3 regions of the Rhizobium sp. BK312 genome follow, and region 1 is predicted to be linked to each of the others. Evidence: predicted binding sites of a transcription regulator. Region 1 holds the regulator's gene; each other region holds the start of a gene.
What was found. The regulator PhoB, encoded in region 1, activates phosphate uptake and scavenging genes when phosphate is short. The targets are predictions, from matches to a motif close to TGTCATNNANCTGTCAT.
Positions count from the first base shown of each region.

Region 2: a site for PhoB is predicted at 2,202-2,218, ahead of FHT85_RS23335 (esterase-like activity of phytase family protein). Genes of this name have one in related genera too.
Region 3: a site for PhoB is predicted at 2,093-2,109, ahead of FHT85_RS12405 (Orn/Lys/Arg decarboxylase N-terminal domain-containing protein). Genes of this name have one in related genera too.

Region 1 is NZ_JACHZP010000005.1:430,668-434,145, reverse strand. Features, by position in the region: gene FHT85_RS17020 (aspartate aminotransferase family protein) at 1-332, opposite strand, end outside; gene FHT85_RS17015 (GcrA family cell cycle regulator) at 757-1,293, shown strand; gene phoB (phosphate regulon transcriptional regulator PhoB) at 1,383-2,066, opposite strand; gene phoU (phosphate signaling complex protein PhoU) at 2,098-2,811, opposite strand; gene pstB (phosphate ABC transporter ATP-binding protein PstB) at 2,863-3,478, opposite strand, start outside.
Region 2 is NZ_JACHZP010000009.1:44,520-47,997, forward strand. Features, by position in the region: gene recG (ATP-dependent DNA helicase RecG) at 1-502, shown strand, start outside; gene FHT85_RS23335 (esterase-like activity of phytase family protein) at 545-1,969, opposite strand; gene FHT85_RS23340 (DUF502 domain-containing protein) at 2,274-2,966, opposite strand; gene glmS (glutamine--fructose-6-phosphate transaminase (isomerizing)) at 3,143-3,478, opposite strand, start outside.
Region 3 is NZ_JACHZP010000004.1:16,638-20,115, reverse strand. Features, by position in the region: gene FHT85_RS12415 (LacI family DNA-binding transcriptional regulator) at 1-255, shown strand, start outside; gene FHT85_RS12410 (adenine deaminase) at 245-2,023, shown strand; gene FHT85_RS12405 (Orn/Lys/Arg decarboxylase N-terminal domain-containing protein) at 2,154-3,478, shown strand, end outside.

The sequences.
Region 1 (3,478 bases):
CGCCGCGCAGTCTTGATGGCGCACTCCAGCGCCTCCGCGCCCGAATTGGTGAAGAACACCTTGTCGGCGAAGGTCACTTCCGTCAGCCGCTTCGACAGCTTCTCCTGGCCGGGCACCTCATAGAGGTTGGACAGGTGCCAGACCTTGTCGGCCTGCGCCTTCAGCTCGGCGACAAGATGGGGATGAGCATGACCGAGCGAATTGACCGCGACGCCGGCTGCGAAATCGAGGTAGCGTTCGCCATTCTCAGTGACCAGCCAGACGCCCTCGCCTCGCTCGAACCGCAGCGGAGCGCGCAAGTAGGTGTCGTAAAGCGGCGTGGTCTCGGCCATGGCCATATCTCCTGATCACAACTTTAAGGACCGATCGCTTCCATTTGATGAAACGGGTCCGAAAAAATCAAAAATGCCGCCTTGCGGCGGCTCGGGCACTATTGATGTTTTGCACCGCGATGTCAACAAAACTGCCGTTTTAGCAGGTGCGAGAAAAGGCTTGCCGGCAAAAGAGATGCGTCGGGCGGCGCCTATGGCAGAAATGCCACGCCCGGACAGCAAGTTGGGGAAAACCTCGAAATCGATTCCTCAAGATTCCCGCGACTCTTGTCACGGAGTCAGCCTCACACTAGGTTAAAAACCAATTGCTAGACTGCATGCGGCGGAACTAGTCACCACAATTTTAGAGCGTTTCGCGCCTCGATACCATGCGAGGCAATGGTGAGGGATTCTGCCATCGGAAACGCGACAGCGGAGACAGGGCATGAATTGGACAGACGAACGCGTCGAGAAGCTGAAAAAGCTATGGTCCGAAGGATTGAGCGCCAGCCAGATCGCTGCGCAGCTCGGTGGCGTGAGCCGTAATGCCGTTATCGGCAAGGTACATCGCCTGAACCTCCCCGGCCGAGCGAAGGCGGGCGGCACGACAACCGCAGCGCGCACGCCGAAGCGCAGCGCAGCGGCACCTCGCGCTGCGACCTACGGATCGCGCGTTGCTACCCGCACGGTGGTTGCCCGCCAGCAGGGCGCAACCATGCTGAAGGAAGAGATCGAGATCGATTCCGTCAACGAAATCCAATATCGCCCGGCATCGAACGTCGTCGTTCCGATCTCCCGCCGCCTCGGCCTGACGGAACTGACGGAGCGCACCTGCAAGTGGCCGGTCGGCGATCCGCTGAAGGACGATTTCCATTTCTGCGGCAATGAGAGCCCAGATTCATCGCCTTACTGCACCTACCATCAGCGCCTGGCCTACCAGCCGGTGCATGAACGGCGTAGGCCGGCCCAGCCGCGTGGCTGAGAGGCTTGATGACTGAGATAAAGAAACGGGCCCTTGAGGCCCGTTTTCTGTTTCCGCCGCTATGTTGATGCCTGATCGGGTATCCCCGCTCAGGCCTCCATGGAATAGCCCGCGCCGCGAACGGTGCGAATGACATCCTGCATATTGGAGAAATTGAGCGCCTTGCGCAGGCGGCCGACATGGACGTCGACCGTGCGTTCGTCGACGTAGATATCGTGACCCCATACGCCGTCGAGCAGCTGCGAACGCGAGAAGACGCGGCCCGGCGAGGACATCAGGAACTCCAGCAGGCGGAATTCCGTCGGCCCCAGCCGCACTTCGCGGCTCTTGCGGTGGACGCGATGGGTTTCGCGATCCAGCTCGATATCGCCGCAGCGCAGCACCGTGGAGAGAACCTCCGGGCGGGCACGCCGCAGCATCGCCTTGACGCGAGCCATCAGCTCCGGCGTCGAGAACGGCTTGACGACATAATCGTCCGCGCCGGTCGAAAGCCCGCGCACGCGCTCGCTTTCCTCGCCGCGGGCCGTCAGCATGATGATCGGCAGGCGCTCCGTCTCCGGCCGCATACGCAGCCGGCGGCAGAGCTCGATGCCCGATACGCCGGGGAGCATCCAGTCGAGGATCAGGAGATCGGGGATGCGCTCCTGGAGACGCAGCTCGGCCTCATCGCCTCTGAGGATCGTGTCGACCTCGAAGCCTTCGGCCTCAAGATTGTAGCGCAGCAGAACGCTGAGCGCTTCCTCGTCTTCTACAACAGCAACTCTCGGAACCATGCGCCTATGGTCTCCTTTCTTCGCTTTCGGATTATTCGGTCACTGCGCCGACGGTATTGGCGGTATCGTCCTTCGGGCGCTCGCCTTCCGGCTGCGCGCCCGTCGCCATGTAATAGATCGTCTCGGCGATGTTGGTGGCATGGTCGCCGATGCGCTCAATGTTCTTGGCGCAGAAAAGAAGATGCGTGCAGGTGGTGATGTTGCGCGGATCTTCCATCATGTAGGTCAGCATCTCGCGAAAGAGCGAGGTGTACATGGCGTCGATTTCCTCGTCGCGTTCGCGGATCGACACGGCCTTGTCCGGCGAGCGGGTCGCGTAGACATCCAGAACTTCCTTGAGCTGGCTCAGCGCCAGTTCGGAGAGATGCTCGATGCCGCGGGCGAGACGGCGCGGGACACCGGTGCCCTGGACGGCGATGACGCGCTTTGCGGTGTTCTTGCCGAGATCGCCGACGCGCTCCAGATCGGATGCGATGCGGATCGAGCCCATGATTTCACGCAGATCCGCCGCCATCGGCTGACGGCGGGCGATGGTAACGATCGCCTTGTCGCCGACTTCGCGCTCGGCATGGTCGAGAACGACGTCGTCGGAGATGACCTTCTGGGCCAGGGCAGCGTCGCTGTTGACCAGCGCGCGTACGCTGTCGCTAACCATCTGCTCTGCCAGGCCGCCCATTTCAGCAATGCGGCGCGTCAGGAACTTCAGGTCTTCGTCATAGGCAGAGAGAATGTGAGTGGAGACCATTTTTCTATCCTCAAGGTGAACTGTGTGAAATGAGCCGCGCGCCTGATATCATCAACCAAAACGGCCCATGATGTAATCCTGCGTGCGGAAATCGTCGGGATTGGTGAACATCTTATCGGTGTCGTTCTCCTCGACCAGGTGGCCGAGATGGAACATTGCGGTACGCTGCGAGACGCGGGCTGCCTGCTGCATGGAATGCGTCACGATGACGATGGTGAAATTCTCCCGCAGTTCGTGGATGAGATCCTCGACCTTGGCGGTTGCGATCGGATCAAGCGCCGAGCATGGCTCGTCCATCAGGATGACCTCCGGGCTGACCGCGACGGCGCGGGCGATGCACAGACGCTGCTGCTGACCGCCCGATAGGCTCGTGCCGGCATCATGGAGCCGATCCTTGACCTCGCCCCAGAGACCGGCCTTCTGAAGACTGCTCTCGACGATATGCTCGAGATCGGCCTTTGAGCGATGCAGGCCATGGATGCGCGGGCCGTAGGCGACGTTCTCATAGATGGACTTCGGAAATGGGTTGGGCTTCTGGAAGACCATGCCGACGCGGGCGCGCAACTCCACCACGTCGATGCTGTCGTCGTAGACATCCTGATCGTCGAGCGTGATCTTGCCGGTGACCCGGCAGGTCTCGATCGTATCGTTCATGCGGTTGAGGCAG
Region 2 (3,478 bases), on a different contig from region 1:
GATGGCGTTCAAGAACGGCGAGATCCGCCTGCTGGTGGCCACGACGGTCGTCGAGGTGGGCGTCGACGTGCCGGACGCGACGATCATGGTCATCGAACATGCTGAACGTTTCGGCCTGGCACAGCTTCATCAGTTGCGCGGACGCGTCGGTCGCGGGGATGAGGCTTCCACTTGCATCCTTCTCTACAAAGGGCCGCTCGGCGAAACTGGACATGCGCGGTTGTCGATCATGCGCGAGACGGAAGACGGCTTCCGAATTGCTGAGGAGGATTTGAAGCTGCGCGGCGAAGGTGAGCTTCTTGGGACACGCCAATCCGGCACGCCAGGCTTCCGCATCGCCAGCCTAGAAGCCCATGCCGATCTTCTAGAAATCGCCCGCAAGGATGCCGCCTATCTGATCGAGCGCGATCCGGAACTGACCAGTGAGCGTGGCAGTGCGGTACGCACCCTGCTCTATCTCTTCCGCCGCGACGAGGCGATCCGCTTCCTGCGAGCGGGGTAGGCGGATGGACGCGTTAGCCGCGTCCACCCCCGTTTCATCAGATCACTTTGCGGCGAGACCGGGAATGGTAACCTGGAATACCTGGAACATGGTATCGACATCCGCGCCACTATCATCCTTGTAGGCAGCGCCGACCTGGAAACCATCCTGGGTGATGAAGTCGTTGTCATTGGCGACGAACAGGAAGTAATCGTCAGGCAGCTTCGGATCCTGAACGCTGACGAGCGACATGGCCTCCCACTTTTCCGAGAGGTTGTTGCGGTCGTTCGGCGCGCCGTTATGCAGACCAAAGCGCGCTAGATCGGCGCTGTCGTTGATATCGATGAAATTGCTGACTGCCGCCGGCTTGACTGAAGGATCAAGAACGCCCTTCGGCGCGACAGCTGTGTCGCCGTCGAACTTGCCGCCGGCAATATCGGTGGCAGCGGAAACATCGACAGCCACAACGCTGCGATAGAGCGACTTGTCGCCCTTCTGGCCGTAGCCATTGTTGCTATCGCGCGCGAGCATCAGGAAGCTTGTCGGTGAGAGCGCCACGATTTCGCTTTGGGCGGCAACGGCCGTCTTGCCCTTGTCGTTGGTGAAGACCGGCAGAGGCACGACATATTCGTGCACCAGCTTCAGATTTGCAGGGTCGGCGGCATCATAGACAAGCGCGCGGGTATTCTGGCGCGTGGAGCTGGAATCGCCGCCATCCTGGCGAGTCGCGGACTGGAGCACGACGATCAGGAACTTACCGTCCGGGGTCAGGGACATGCCCTCGAAGCCTTGGTTGTTCTGGCGTCCGCTGGTCGGATCTTTCGGATCGGGAGCGGTTTCGCCCGGGCCGGGATTGTTCGAGGAAAAATTCACGGCGCCGTGGCGCATCGGCAGAAACGCGGCCGGTGGTGCCGTGGCCGAGATCATCAGCCCACCCGCCGAGAAGCGGTAGATATAGGGACCGTACTCATCACTGATGAACATCGAACCATCGGGCAGCCGGGCAATGGCTTCGTTATCGAGCGAAATCTTGCCGTTTGGTGCCTGTGGCAAAAGTGGCAAGCCGCCTTCCGCCTGGCGAACGCCGTTGGCTGGGTCAAGACCGGTGGTTCCGTTGCCCTTATTGTCCTTCAACAGCAGCGTATCCGCGAGCTTGGCTTCGACGCCCGCCTGTTCCTTACCGGCTGGAGGCGTTGCACCGGAGGCAACCGGCGTCAGTTTGATATCGATGGTGTTGAGACGCGCACGGTAATCGGTGGTGCCGGCGACATTGTAACCGCGGTCCGGCAGCAGCCACAGCGAGCCCTTGTAGGTGCCGTCGGCGTTGCGACCCCAGCTCTTGGTATCGATCGACATGCCTGAACCGGAGCCGAAAGTCTCACCGAACTTATCGCGCTGATTGGCCGGAATGCGGCCGATCGCGACGCGGCCTTTATTGACCAGCGTAACACCGTCAATCGTCACGGAATTATCCGCCAGCGCCAGCATTGGAGCCGTGAAAACAAATGTGGCAAGCGCTGCCGACAGCAGCGGCAAGCTCTTCGAACGCATATATCTCAAAACCATATCCTCCTGATTAAAAACTTCATGAAGGCAACGACATCCATCTCCGGCCGTTTCGGACCGCGTTGGAGAACCGCAGCTCGGTGCCTGTGCCCCGAACATACGATGCTGAGATACGTGCGATTATCTGCCCCGACTGACGATCTAAGGCGTCAATATGATAGAGGCATGACAATTCGCGCAGAACGCGAAGGCATTGATCCAACTATTGGAAGATGAGCAATTGAGGTTAAGGAGCCACGGGAACCGGCTGCCGCAATTCCTTGGCTGCGACCAGCTTCTCGTATTCCGGCGCCACAAGGCCGCCCGAAATCAGCAGCTTGGCACCATCCTCCGGGCTCATATCGAGCACGGTGATCTTTTCGCGCGGAACGAAGACTAGAAACCCGGCCGTCGGCACCGGCGTCGGCGGCAGGAAGACCGCCACCATGTCCTGACCCATGGCATTGAATTTCGAAGCGATCTCGCCTTTGGCATCCGTCGATATGAAGACCATGGACCAGAGGCCCGGGCTTGGATATTCGATCAGCCCTACCTTCTTGAACGAGCTGCCCTGCTCTTTCAGCACAGTCTCGAAGATCTGCTTGACGCTCTTGTAGATCGTGCGCACCAGCGGCACGCGGTTGACGATCGACTCCCCGAAGCGGACGATGCTCTGACCGATCAGGTTCTTGGCCAGAAAGCCGACGATCGTGATGAAGATCATCGCGATCACCAGGCCGGTACCGGGCACAGCGAAGTTCAGATAGCTCTCGGGATCGTAGCGCGCGGGAATATAGGGGCGAACCCAGCTATCGGCCCAATGGACGACGGACCAAGTCAGCCATAGTGTAATGGCAATCGGGGCACAGATAATCAGGCCGGCCAGGAAATTGTTTCTGATCCGCGTCGTCACGGACATTTTGATGAGTTTTTCAGTCATTCGCCGCTCGAAAACTCCGTCCCGTCGCTACCGCTTCCCGGCAAACCCTCCCCACCATCTCCGTGGGCGAATCGTGCCAGAAATTGGGGCGGCATACAACCCGCTAGCCACATCTGTGAGCCGAACAAGCGATCGACTCACGAGGACGTGACGGCAAATGCACGGCGAAAGGAATCCTATTCCACGGTGACCGATTTGGCGAGATTGCGCGGCTGATCGACATCCGTGCCCATGAACACGGCCGTATGATAGGCAAGCAATTGAATCGGCAGCGAGAATATGATCGGCGCGATGATCTCGTCGACGACGGGCAAGGTGATCGTCGCCATGGTCGGCAATGTCGATGCGGCAGCGCCAATTTCATCCGTGATGAAGATGATTCGACCGCCACGAGCCGCAACTTCCTGCATGTTGGAAACGGTCTTGTCGAAGAAGCGGTCATGCGGAGCGATGACGATAACGGGCATGTTCTCGTCGATCAGTGCAATCGGCCCATGCTTCAATTCGCCAGC
Region 3 (3,478 bases), on a different contig from region 1:
ATCGCCGTCAAAGATAGAGGCTGCAGCATTCCGGAAGACATGTCGCTCACCGGCTTTGATGATCTGATGTGGGCTCAAATCGTCTCCCCGCCGCTCACGACAGTTCGACAGGATCTGGAAACGGTGGCGAACCACGCGCTTGCCTTCGTTGCCGGAGAAACTGATACCAGCCGAATATTTCCAACGGAACTTGTCTTACGGCAATCCACCGCGCACCCATCCGCCTTTGCCAAGGGAGGCAGACATGCCGAATGAACCCTACGACCTCCATTCGTCCGAGCTGCGCGATCGTGCCGTGCGGGCGGCGTTGGGGCTTGAGCCGTTCGATGTGCTGATTACCGGCGGAACGCTCGTCGATGTCGCGACCTCGGAAATGAGACCGGCCGATATCGGGCTTGTTGGCCCCTTGATCGCAAGCGTCCACGCCTTGGGGACAAGGAGGGACGCAAAGCAGACCATCGACGCTTCGGAACGATTCATCACGCCCGGATTTATCGACACGCATATGCACGTCGAAAGCTCGATGGTGACGCCGAGGCGATATGCCGAAACGGTCGTTCCCCAGGGCACGACGACGGTCTGCTGGGACCCGCATGAAATCGGCAACGTCGCTGGCCTTGATGGTATTCGCTGGGCGCTTGAGGAGACACGGCAATTGCCGCTGCGCTTCCTGACACTGGCGCCGTCCTGCGTGCCTTCGGCGCCCGGCCTGGAACTTGCCGGCGCGGAGTTCCGCTCGGGCGAAATGTCGACCATGCTGAGCTGGCCGGAGATTTCCGGCGTCGCCGAAGTAATGAACATGCGCGGCGTCCTTGAGCGAAGCGAGCCGATGCGCAGTATCGTCGAAGCCGGACTTGCGAGCGGCAAGCGCGTCTGCGGTCATGCCCGCGGCCTCGAAGGCGCGGAATTGCAGGCCTTTATTGCCGCAGGCATCCAATCCGATCACGAACTCACCTCAGGCGAGGACTTGCTGGCGAAATTGCGGGCGGGCCTTACCGTCGAGCTACGCGGTTCCCACGACTATGTCCTGCCCGGCGTGATCGAGGCTCTGAAAAAGCTGCCTCATCTGCCGCAAACGCTGACAATCTGCACCGATGACGTCTTCCCCGACGATCTCGTGAATGACGGCGCGATGTCATCGGTTCTGAGGCGCCTCATAGGCTACGGCATGAAGCCGGTCGATGCCGTCCGCGCCGCCACGCTTAACGCCGCCATGTGGTTGAACCGTTATGATCTGGGGTTGGTCGCGCCCGGCCGCCGCGCCGACATCGTCATCCTCTCCGATCTGGAAAGGATCGTGGTCGACCGCGTCTATGCATCGGGGCGTGAAGTTGCCAGAGACGGCAATCTTATTGGAAGCGGCAAGGGCGTGTCCTCGGATGCCTATCGCGACACCGTAAAACTCGGAAGGCTTTCTGCCGCCGACTTCACCATCACTCTGCCTGGTATGACCGAAGCTCGTGTCAACACCGTCGTCAGCCCGCGGTTTACAAAATGGGGAGAGGCAGCCGTCAAGGTCGAAGACGGCAAGCTTGTTCTGTCTGATAACATGCTTCTGATGGCGGCCATCCACCGCCATGGAAGAAAGGACCCGACGCCCGTGATCGGCATCCTGGAAGACTGGGGCCATTGGCGCGGCGCGCTTGCGACGACGATATCGCATGACAGCCATAATCTTACCGTCTTCGGCCGCGACCCCGCGGACATGGCTGCGGCAGCCAATGCCGTCATCGAGGCTGGCGGCGGCATGGCAACGGCCGCCGGTGGCAGGGTTACAGCCGTTCTGCCCCTGCCCGTCTGCGGCTTGCTGTCGGATGCGCCCGCAAAGGACGTGGCCGATGATTTCGCCAAGCTGCGCGCGGCAGCCGATGCGATCGCTGACTGGATGCCGCCCATTCGCACCTTCAAGGCAGTCGTCGGAGCAAGCCTTGCCTGCAATCCCGGCCCGCATGTCACCGATCTCGGGCTGACCGACGGAACTACCCGGGACATCAGACCGCTTCTGGCTAAAAGCCGAAACTGAGGTCACCGGCCAAACGGTAATATTGCCGATTTAGGAGAACATCCGAACCGCAGTGGACGTCCTCTATTCTGTCACATCCATGTCATGAAATACGCCGACACCTCATGCCAAATCAGGAGCGGGTACCCAGATGGATTATTTCAGACGTTTCAACTTTCTGTTCGCGACGCCAACCTTTGACAATGAGGATCTGGAGGGTGCCCGCTACAATCAGATCGTCGAGGAGATCGAACGCTCCGGTTTCGAGGTGGTGCGCGCGCGCAATCTCGAAGACGCCGAGATCGCCGTACAGACCGATGCTGCCATCGGCTGCATGCTGGTCGACTGGGGCAAGAAGGGCTTGGAAGGCAAGACGGCTTCGCTTATTAACCTCATGCGCCGGCGCGGCCTCGAATTTCCCATTATCCTTCTGATCCGGCGCAAGCGCTTCGAGGATGTGCCGGTCGAAGTCCTCGATTTTATCGACGGCTACGTCTTCCTGTCGGAAGAAACGCCCGCCTTCATCGCAAAGAGCCTCATCAGCCGGCTCAAGCAATATGCCGAAACGCTGAAGACGCCTTTCTTCGGTGCGCTGGTCGATTATGCCGAGGAAGGCAATCACCTCTGGACCTGCCCCGGTCACAACGGCGGCATCTTCTACAGCCGCAGCCCCATCGGCCGCGTCTTCATGGAGCATCTGGGCGAGGCGGTCTTCCGCGACGACCTCGACAATTCCGTGCTCGACCTCGGCGACCTCCTAACCCACGAAGGGCCGGCGCTTGCCGCGCAAAAGGAAGCGGCCAAGATTTTCGGCGCCGAGAAGACCTATTTCGTGTTGAACGGCACCTCTACGTCCAACAAGGTCGCGCTCTCAGCGCTCGTCACCGATGGCGACCTCGTGCTGTTCGATCGCAACAATCACAAGGCCGCCCATCACGGCGCCCTGATGATCTCGGGCGGCATTCCGGTCTATCTGCCGACCAGACGCAATCCCTATGGCCTGATCGGTCCCATGGATTTCGCTGAAATGGACGAGGACGCGCTGCGCGAGCGCATCCGCACCCATCCGCTGGTGAAAGATCCGGAGGCCTACAAGAAGCCTCGCCCGTTCCGCGTCGCGGTCGTGGAGCAATGCACCTATGACGGCACCATCCACAATGCCGAAATGATCCTCAAGCGGATCGGACATCTCTGCGACTACATCCTCTTTGACGAGGCCTGGGCGGGCTTCATGAAATTTCACCCGCTCTATGCCGGGCGCTTTGCCATGGGTCTTTCCGACCTCGGCCCGGATGCGCCGGGCATCATCGCCACGCAATCCACCCATAAGCAGCTGGCAAGCTTCTCACAGGCTTCCCAGATCCACATGAAGGACAGGCACATCACTGGCCAGAAGCGCCGCGTGGAGCACCGACGCTTCAACGAAAGCTTCATGCAGCACGCCTCGACATCGCCCTTCTATCCGCTCTTCGCCTC